Regions from separate parts of the Mycobacterium lacus genome, predicted to be linked through region 2. Evidence: riboswitches for the same ligand, from Rfam matches in the RefSeq annotation. Region 2 holds a riboswitch; the other holds the start of a gene.
The links. A riboswitch is a leader RNA that binds a small molecule or an ion and turns the genes downstream of it on or off. The one in region 2 is predicted to bind magnesium.
Positions count from the first base shown of each region.

Region 1: it holds a riboswitch for magnesium, as region 2 does, so the genes downstream of both, G6N24_RS08555 (PE domain-containing protein) here and G6N24_RS06890 (Rv1535 family protein) in region 2, are expected to answer to the same signal.

Region 1 is NZ_AP022581.1:1,867,241-1,872,376, forward strand. Features, by position in the region: gene G6N24_RS08540 (PPE family protein) at 1-30, shown strand, start outside; gene G6N24_RS08545 (PPE family protein) at 147-1,370, shown strand; M-box (ykoK) riboswitch at 1,489-1,663, shown strand; gene G6N24_RS08555 (PE domain-containing protein) at 1,947-2,129, shown strand; gene G6N24_RS08560 (PPE family protein) at 2,126-3,346, shown strand; gene G6N24_RS08565 (PPE family protein) at 4,248-5,136, shown strand, end outside.
Region 2 is NZ_AP022581.1:1,489,776-1,494,911, reverse strand. Features, by position in the region: gene ileS (isoleucine--tRNA ligase) at 1-1,556, opposite strand, end outside; gene G6N24_RS06890 (Rv1535 family protein) at 1,941-2,183, opposite strand; M-box (ykoK) riboswitch at 2,449-2,618, opposite strand; gene G6N24_RS06885 (TetR/AcrR family transcriptional regulator) at 2,764-3,408, opposite strand; gene G6N24_RS06880 (NAD(P)H-dependent flavin oxidoreductase) at 3,415-4,542, opposite strand; gene G6N24_RS06875 (PaaI family thioesterase) at 4,602-5,048, shown strand; gene G6N24_RS06870 (carboxymuconolactone decarboxylase family protein) at 5,134-5,136, opposite strand, start outside.

The sequences.
Region 1 (5,136 bases), 380 kb from region 2:
ATCATGGGACGCCCACCAGCCGCTGGATGATCCGGGGGAGATCCCCGCGATGTTGGTGATCGGTGCCGACTCGCATGCGGCCACCGAGGCCAACAAGGCCCGTTGGTTAGGGGTCGGTTGAAGGTCGGTTAAAGGAGGTGCAGGCAATGGATTTCGGAGCGCTCCCGCCCGAAGTCAACTCCCTGCGCATGTATTCGGGGCCCGGCTCGGCGCCAATGCTGGCTGCTCTGACGGCCTGGGATGGCCTTGCCGCGGAAATGCATTTGACCGCAACGGCATACGAATCGGTCATCTCGGCTTTGGTCAGCGAAGGCTGGCTGGGGCCGGCATCGTCCGCGATGGCGGCCGCGGCCGCCCCGTATGTGACGTGGATGAGCGTCACGGGCCTGCAGGCCGCCCAGACTGCCAGTCAGGCCGCGGCGGCTGCGGCGGCTTTTGAGGCCGCGTTCGCGATGACGGTGCCGCCGGCCGTGGTCGCGGCGAACCGTGCGCGATTGCTGGCGCTGGTGGCCACCAATTTCCTGGGCATCAACACACCAGCGATCGCGGCTACCGAGGCCGAATACGCCGAGATGTGGGCGCAGGATGCGACAGCGATGTACGGGTATGCCGCGAGTTCGGCGGAGGCCGCGGCGCTCACACCGTTTACGGAACCGGCGCAGACCACCAACCCGTCCGGGCAGGCCGGCCAGGCCGCCGCGGTCACCCAAGCAGCCGGCGCTGCCGTGGGCAGCCTGACGCAGACGGAGCTGCCGCACCTCATGTCGGCGGTGCCGGCGAGCTTGCAAGGACTCGCGTCACCGGCTGCGGCCTCACCACTCGACGCCATTCCCGGGTCCGGCCTGCTCGCCGACATCCTGAATTTCCTGGATGGAAACGATGGAAACCCGTACGGGCTCTTCCTTAACTCCACGTTGGTAAACGGTTTGGTGTCAGCCGGATACACCGCTCCCGGACTTATCATGCCTGCGGTCACGGGTGCGATGTCCGACATCAACGCCGTGGCCCTCGGCGGGGCGCCTGAGGTCGCTTTCCCGGTGATGGGCCCCGCTCCCGACGCCGCGTGGACTGGGGCGACGGTCGCCCAATCGGGTTTGGGGGGAGTGACGGCGGGTTCCAGCCAGGCGGCCTTGGTCGGGCGATTGTCTGTTCCGCCGAGCTGGACGGCGGCCATCGAGGTGGCAAAGCTCGCAGGTACCCCACTCCCGGGCGCCGGCTCGACTAGCACCATTGCGGTGCCGGAGGCAGGTGCGGGCATGCCCGGTGTGCCCGGTATGCCGGCTCCTGGTGTTTACTCGCATAGCTTCGGCAGTGGTCCTCGATACGGATTTCGGCCGACGATCATGGCGCGCCCACCGGCCGCCGGCTGACGAGAGTTGGCGGTTGTACATGACGAGCGAATGGTTAACCCCATATTTACAAGCTCGGTGTTGCCTTGCCCGCCTAGTGGGTTGACTCCCATCGCTTCGAGTGCCACGATGGGCTCCGCATGCACCTCGCTAGGTGAGGCGTCTGCACGGATACAGGCCACTGACCTCGAACGTCGAAAGACGCCCAGGGTCAGGACAGCTCTTCCCGGCTTAAGGGTTGAGCCCAAGTGGCTTCCGGCTTGACCGGCCGGATACGCCGTGTGGTGCCAAAGCTCTGACGAGAGGGGTGTCGCGTCCGGCTATTTGGCTGGTCCCTCATCCCCGATGTGCACCGCGTCGGCATCCCCGTGTGCCCTGGCCGTGAGGAGGTGAGAAGCGAAGTGAGTCCCGGCGATAGTCCGTATTCGAGATCGACGACCATTTCGTTCCGATCCGACCCCGGCGCCGTTTTCGCATTCTGAACCGGTTATTCCGAAGGCTTTATTTCACGCGTCCGCCTCGCGGTCTCGTGTGAATAGTTCGCGCGGAAATGGCTACCGGCCCGGGTTGGATTTCTTCCGGTAAGGATTTAGCCCGATGTCGTTTGTGATGACGCATCCACCGGGCTTAGCTGCGGCCGCCAGCGCCTTGGATGGCGTGGGATCAGCGCTGGCCGCTCACGAGCTGCTGGTCACTGTTGTAAACACCAGCGCAGGTTCATATGCGGCAACCGAGGCCGCCAACGCCACTTCAGCCAGCAAACAAGGAGATCGACGATGACCGCCGCACTGGATTTCGCAACGCTGCCGCCCGAAATCAACTCCGCGCGGATGTACTCCGGAGCAGGCTCGGGCCCCATGTTGGCCGCCGCGTCGGCCTGGAGCGGATTGGCTGCAGAACTGCGTGCCACCGCGCTGTCCTACGGTTCGGTGCTCACGGCGCTGACCAGCGAAGAATGGCACGGACCGGCATCCGCGTCGATGGCGGCCGCGGCCATGCCCTACGTCACCTGGATGAGTACCACGTCCGTGCAAGCCGAACAGACCGCCGCGCAGGCCACGGCCGCGGCGGCAGCCTACGAAACGGCGTTCGCCGCAACCGTGCCGCCACCGGTCGTCGCCGCCAACCGAGCCCAGCTGATGGCATTGATCGCGACCAACATTCTGGGCCAGAACGCCCCCGCGATCGCGGCCACCGAGGCGCAGTACGCCGAAATGTGGGCCCAAGACGCGGCGGCCATGTACGGCTACGCGGGGTCCTCGGCGGTCGCTACCCAACTGAGCCCGTTCGCCGAGCCCCAGCAGACCACCAACGCGACCGGGCTTGCCGCGCAGTCGGCCGCGGTCGCCCAAGCCAGCGCGACAGCCGCGGGCAACCAGCAGTCGACGCTCTCACAGGTGATGTCGGCGATCCCCAACCTGTTGCAAGGACTCTCGTCGTCCGGTTTGTCGCCCTCGTCAGGGCAGTCGGGAATTCTGGGCATGTTGGGTTCCGAACCCACCTGGCTACAGGAACTGCTGCAGGAACTAGCGACCCTGTTGGATCCCAACTCGAATTTCTGGAACACGATAGCGTCGTCCGGGCTTTTCCTGCCGAGTAACACGATTGCGCCTTTTCTAGGCTTGCTCGGCGGTGCGGCAGCCGCGAACGCGGCCGAGGAGGGCATCGAAGCGGCTGGGGCTGGCGGGGTCGCTACCGCGCTGGTAGGCCCAGCCACGCCCACCGGCGGGCTGGGCGGCCTGGTATCGGGTGGTTTGGGCAACGCGGGCGCCGTCGGCGCGCTGTCGGTACCCCCAAGCTGGACCGCTGCAGCACCATTGACCAGCCCCCTAGCCTCCGCGTTGGGCGGCACACCCATGGTTGCGCCCCCTCCAACGGTGGCAGCCGGCATGCCCGGGATGCCATTCGGCAACATGGCCGGCCAAGGATTTGGCCGGGCTCTCCCTCAATACGGCTTCCGGCCGACGTTCGTCGCGCGACCTCCCGCTGCCGGATAGGCGGGGCCGCATTTGTCAACTGCGGCTAGTGGAAACTGGGGCCTTTCAGCACATTGGCAGTAATCGAACAGCCAGGTGGCAGCTGTTTTTGTGACGTACTTCATAACGTTGTGCGTACTCTTTCCAAAACCGATGGGAGAACGCGCCGTGCCAGTTAGCTACCAGGTCAGCGACGTCGATGCCGATGGGGCGGGTCGCGCCGCGGTTCCAGCAGGATGCGACTCGACTACGGCGTCCCCTGCTAGCGATGGCGCAGGCCGTCATCATGCGGCCGTCGGTGCGGAAACAACGGTCATCGGAAAGCTCGCGGCCGGCGATCATTGGCCTGCCCGCAAACTCGGCGTGATTCGTAATAATCGTGGTTTGAACGCAAATTTAACGCCTCGAGTATTTCAAAATGGAACGAAAAGGGGTCGCAGAGTTCACGATCGACGCAGGAAGAAATGCTTTGACGGCGGTGTCGCCCGTTGGTGATTTTCGTCATTCTGTAGGCAGGTGAATCGGTCGCGATCCGTTGCCTGACGGATGGCAATCATGGCGATCGAACAGGGCTTATGGTGGAGTAATGTGATAGCTGGTGGTTGGCCTCACCGACCACCGGCGAGGGGTGACACCGAGTTTTTACGTTGCGATTACCTGAGCGGAACGCAACGCAAATAAACCATGCTGAGGATGATCGCTACATCAGGTTCGGAGAACCCGAAGCGGGGCAGAACGCGAGCCGTAAGAGATTTTTTGTGTGGGGGAATACGCGCATCTGTTGACATCAAATAAGTAAGATTGACGGGAAGCGAACATTGGGCTATTTGGTGAACTCGATAGGAGCTCGTCCTGATTTGTGGGCAGCCCGTCGGGGGCGTGATTACGATGGCGGCCATCGAGGGGACCGGAGGTAACAGATATGGATTTTGGGGCGCTACCGCCGGAGATTAACTCGGGGCGAATGTATGTGGGTCCGGGTTCGGGGCCCCTGTTGGCCGCGGCCGCGGCCTGGGACGCGTTGGCCGCCGAATTGCAGTCCACAGCGGCTTCCTACGGGTCGACCATCGAGAGCCTGACCGTCGGGCCGTGGACGGGTCCCTCCTCGATCGCGATGGCGTCCGCAGTGGCGCCGTATGTGGCGTGGATTGGTGCCACGGGCGCTCAGGCCGAGCAGGCTGCCACCCAGGCCCGGTTGGCCGCGGGTGCCTATGAGGCGGCGTTTGCGGCCACCGTACCCCCACCGGTGATCGCGGCCAACCGCGCGTTGTTGATGACGTTGATCGCCACCAATATCTTCGGGCAGAACACCCCCGCGATCGCAGCCACCGAAGCCCAGTACGCGGAGATGTGGGCCCAAGACGCCGCCACCATGTATTCGTATGCCGGCTCGTCGGCCAGCGCGTCGGAATTAACACCGTTCACCGAGCCACCCCAAACCACGAACCCGTCGGCGGCGGCCGCGCAATCGGCCGCGGCAGCCCAGGCCGCCAGCACGTCGGCCAGCTCGGACATAGCGACGCAGCTGTCCCAGCTGATCACCTCGTTGCCCGCTGCGCTGCAGAACCTGGCCACGGCGGTCACCACGGGGTCGCCGTCGGCGGCATTGCCGGGGATCTCGTTGCCGCCCTGGCTTGCGACCGACCTGGCGAACTGGAACACCATCTGGGCGACCCTCACCGGTCCGTACTCGATCCAGGGCTGGACTTCCATACCCGGTGGCCCATTCCTGTCGTTCGGTCAGGCATACGCCTGGGGCCAAAACGGGCAGGGCGTCGCCGCCTATCTCGCCGGGCCGAAACCCATCACCG
Region 2 (5,136 bases):
ATATAGGGCCGGTGCAGGTTGGTCGGCCGCACCCCGAAGTCGCGCTCCAGTTCGTCGAGGCTGCCGTAGACGTCGATCCGGGGGTAGGCCGGGTCGTCGGACTTCCACACCGGGATCGGGGTGCCCCAGTAGCGGTTTCGGGAGATCGACCAATCGCGGGCACCCTGGAGCCACTTGCCGAACTGGCCGTCCTTGACGTGCTCGGGGTGCCACGTGATCTGCTGATTCAGTTCCACCATGCGGTCGCGGAACTTGGTGACGGTGACGAACCAGGACGACACCGCCCGGTAGATCAGCGGGTTGCGACAGCGCCAGCAGTGCGGGTAGGGGTGCTCATAGGTTTCATGGCGGAGCAGCACCGCACCGTTCACGGCCGCCGGACCGCCCTGGTTCTTCAGGTCACGGATGATCTGCGCGTTGGCGTCGAAGACGTGCTGCCCCTGGTAATCCGGGACGGTCGCGTCGAAGCGGCCCTTGGAGTCGACCGGGGTGACCGGCACGATGCCGACCGTGTCGGTGGTGACCATGTCGTCCTCGCCGTAGGCCGGCGCCATATGCACGATGCCGGTACCATCCTCGGTGGTCACGAAGTCCCCTGGCAGCACCCGAAAGGCGTTGGGCGAGTCCATGAAGTAGGCAAAAGGCGGCAGATACCGAGTGCCCAGCAGGTCGGCGCCCCGGTAGGTGCCCACCACCTGGGGCTCCTCGCCGAGTTCACGGGCGTAGGCGGCCAGCCGTGCCTCGGCCAGCACGAAACGACGATCACCGACCCTAACCTGCACATAGGTGACGTCCGGGTTGACCGCAACCGCGAGGTTGGACGGCAGGGTCCACGGTGTCGTCGTCCATACCAACAGGTAGGCGCCGTCCCATTCGCCACCCACCACCTTGAGGCCGACCGTGATCGCGGGATCCTGGCGGCTTTGGTAGATGTCGTCGTCCATCCGGAGTTCGTGATTGGACAGCGGGGTTTCGTCACGCCAGCAGTAGGGCAGCACCCGGTAGCCCTCGTATGCCAGGCCCTTGTCCCACAGCTGCTTGAACGCCCAGATCACCGACTCCATGTAGCCGAGATCCAGTGTCTTGTAATCGTTGTCGAAGTCGACCCAGCGCGCTTGGCGAGTCACGTATTCTTGCCATTCGTCGGTGTAGCGCAACACCGATGCCCGGCACGCGTCGTTGAACGCGGCGATCCCCATGGCGTCGATCTGGGATTTGTCGGTGATGCCGAGCTGGCGTTCGACCTCGAGCTCGGCGGGCAACCCGTGGGTGTCCCAGCCGAAGCGGCGCTCTACCTTGTAACCGCGCATGGTGCGATACCGCGGGACGATGTCCTTGACGTAGCCGGTGAGCAGGTGCCCGTAGTGGGGCAGCCCGTTGGCGAACGGCGGCCCGTCGTAGAACACGTATTCCGGCGCATCACCGCGGCGCGCGATGCTGGCGCGGAAGGTGTCGTCGTGGAACCAGTACTCGAGCACCTCCAGCTCGAGTGCCGAGAAGTCCGGCGCCCCGCCGGCCAGCTTCGGATACGCCCTGAACTCAGCGTTCTTGGTCAAAGCGCGTCGTCTCCCCTGTGCCCTGTGGCGCTTCGCGCAGGAGCGCTGCGCGCCTGTGATCAGGTCCGGGGACGACGCCATGCTGGTGCGTGAACGCCGCGGTACCACCCCGCTTGCCACGCGCGACGCGTGACCGCTCAACTTCGGCTGTGACGGGCCAACCCGTTCGGTTCTACTGGGCCAACCGGGCCTTACTGGGCCAGTGGGCTGTTCTTCCGAAGGCTCCCCGGTGATAGCCGGATCGACGCCGCTACGTCGATTCTACTTAAGCGGCACAAATCCCATGATTCAACGCCGCGGCCCCCAAGGGGTCACCTGGCCGCACGACCCCGCATGCGGTCGAGTAACCCCTTGGAGCCGATCGATTCCTCGCGATCCATCGGATCAGGCCTGGATTTCGAGCACGCCGACGCGCCACAGCGCCGCGTAGAGGTGACGCAACGGGATGCTCAGCAAACGAGCGGCGCCACCCACCAGCGGGTCCCCATCGGCACCGAAGAGTCGGGCGTCGACCTGGCGCGCCACCTTCTTGGGCGCGGGGGCCGCAATGGGGGTGTCATCGCGCACCACCTGCAGCGTGGGCGCGGGGGCTACCGTTACTACTTCGTCGTACAGGGCTGCGGTCATGCTCGCCTCCTAGGCGGAAATCGAAACGTGGACATATGGACTGACTTGGTCCGTCCCGCAACGGTTCCGATCCAAGGACGCTGTTTGACGACTCAGCTGAGAACGTCGCGCCGGGGACCGGATCGGGACGAAACAAAGCCCGGATATCGGTCCGGACTGTCACTGGAACTCATACGTCCCTCACCTCCTCGCGGTCACGACACGTGCGGGCATCCGCACGAACAACACCGAGCAAAGGAGCACAGAATCCGACGAATGTCGGGGATCCGCACCCCACTCGTCAGAGCTTTGGCACTGCACGACGTGTCCGGTAAACCGGAAGCCACCTGGGCTCAACCCTTAAGCCGGGAGGAGCTGTCCTGACCCGGGGCGTCTTTCGACGTTCGGGGTCAGTGGCCTGTATTCGTGTAGACGCCTCACCTAACGAGGTGCTTACCCGACCGATCATGCATGACCAGCCCGGCGCGGTCAACGTGATCCGGTCCGCGTGGCCGAATCTTTACGGTTCCACATTGCGTGTTGACAGCCGTTAACCAGGTTCAGGGTCCCTGACCTCGCCCTATGGGTGTGGGTGCCGCGGTCAGCGTGGGCGCAGCCCGTCGAGCACCAGCGACGCGACGAAGTCTGCCACCTGGGCGGCGGTGACGTCGTCGTCCGTGCTAAGCCGCCGGTGGGCCAACTGGCCCACCAGCGCCGCCAGCGTGTAAGCCACCATCCGGGGCGGGGCGGCCACCACTTCACCGCGTTCTTGAGCGGCGACGATGACGGTTTCGATGTCGTCGATGAACCGCTCGTAGATCCCGCCCAGGTGCTTTTCGAATCGGTCGCCAAGCGAATACGCGTCGCGGAGAAGCAGCTTGACGGTGGCCCTGTCGGCTTCGAAGAACTCGAACGTGGCCTGGACGGAGGCCTCCAACAAGGCCCGAAGCGACGCCTCTCCCCCTGCGCCGTCGACCGGCCCGCCGGCCCCGTTCAGCGCCGCCGTGAGATGTGCGCGCAGCGCCTGCTCCTCTACCGCCATCAAGGCGTGGAACAACTCGTCCTTGGAGTCGAAGTACCAGTAGATCAAGCCGTACGCGAGGCCGGCCTGTTTGGCGATGTCTGCGACGGTGGTGGCGTGAAAACCCTTGCGGGCAAAGACTTCTTTGGCTGCGGCCATGATCTCGTCGCGCCGGCGCGACTTTTCTTCGTCGCTGACGGCCCGGCGCCGCCGAGTGGTGCTCACCCCGCGTCACCGATCAACGAGCGCGTCGAGTCGCCCGACGGTGTCGATGAACTCCTCGACCATGTCGAGCACCACCGAGCGCACCGGCCGCACCCTATCGAGCGATCCGACCACCTGGCCAACGAAGTAGGTCGCCAGTTCTCGGGCCTTTGCGCCCGGATGACTGGCGGCCTGGTTGATGCGCAGCTGCGGCCCGGCGACCAGAGCGGTCTGCAGGGGCATGGCAAGGGGGTCCGGGCTATCGGGCCGGTCCCACTCGTCGGTCCAGGCCGTGCGCAGCATCCGCGCCGGCTTGCCGGTCAACGACCGGGACCGCACCGTGTCCGACGAGCTGGCGGCCAGGAACTTGTCCTTGACCACCGGGGGCGTCTCGGCTTCCTCGGTGGTCAGCCACACCGACCCGCACCAGACCCCTCCAGCGCCCAGGGCCAGAGCCGCCGCCATCTGGCGGCCGCGGGCGATCCCGCCGGCCGCCAGGACGGGAAGCGGGTCCACGGCATCTACGACTTCGGGGACCAGGACCATGGTCGCCACCTCACCGGTGTGTCCGCCGGCCTCGGTGCCCTGCGCGACGATCAGGTCAACGCCCGCGGACGCGTGCCGGCGCGCGTGTTCGGTGGTGCCGGCCAGGGCGGCCACCAGGACGTGGTTGTCGTGGGCTCGCTCGACGAGGTCACGCGGCGGCGGCCCGAGCGCGCTGGCAATCAGCCGGATGTCGTGGGCGAACGCGACATCGAGCAGGGGCTCGTAGCCCTTGGGCGAGATGTTGAGCCCGCCCCCCGACCCCGCGCGTTGCTCCCCGGCGGGCTGGGCGATGCCGTAACGGGCCAGCAAGTCGTCGACGAACGTGCGGTGCTCCTCGGGCAGCAGGTCGGCGACCTGCTGCGCGTCGATTCCCCCCAGCTCGGCGCCGACATACTTGGGCGGCAACAACAGGTCGACCCCGTACGGCTTGCCGCCCGTCTGCTCCTCGATCCAGGTCAGCTCGCTCTCCAGCCGCTTGGCGCTGTGCGCGACAGCGCCGAGGATCCCGAACCCACCCGCATTGGTCACCGCGGCCACGACATCGCGGCAGTGACTGAATGCACAGATCGGGAACTCGACGCCGAGCAGGTCGGCCACTCTGGTCCGCACTTCGACGACGCTATGGGTTATTGATTGATATGTCAATCGAATGGGGTAACCTAGCCGCCATGCCCGAGCCGCTGACCGCACCCTTGTCCCCCGAAGAGCAACACAAACGTCGCCAGGCGGTGCGCGACCTGATGACGAACACACCGTTCATCGGCGGGCTCGGCATCGTGTTCGAGCGCTACGAACCCGATGACGTCACGATCCGGCTGCCGTTTCGAGCAGACCTCACCAACGACGGCACCTACTTTCACGGCGGCGTGATCGCGGCGGTGATGGACACCGCCGGCGCCGCCGCCGCCTGGTCGAACCACGACTTCGACAAGGGCATGCGCGCCTCCACCGTGGCGATGAGCATCCAGTACACCGGCGCCGCCAAACGCAGCGACCTGCTGTGTCATGCCCGCACCGCCCGACGCCGCAAGGAACTCACCTTCACCGAGATCACCGCCACCGATGCCGACGGCAACGTCGTCGCGCACGCGGTGCAGACCTACCGGATCGTCTGAGCCGAAACGCTTTACGCCCTCGCCCAACGTGCACACAGTGCGAAAAATCTCACCGAATTTCGCCATGGTGACACGTTCGGCGCGATCA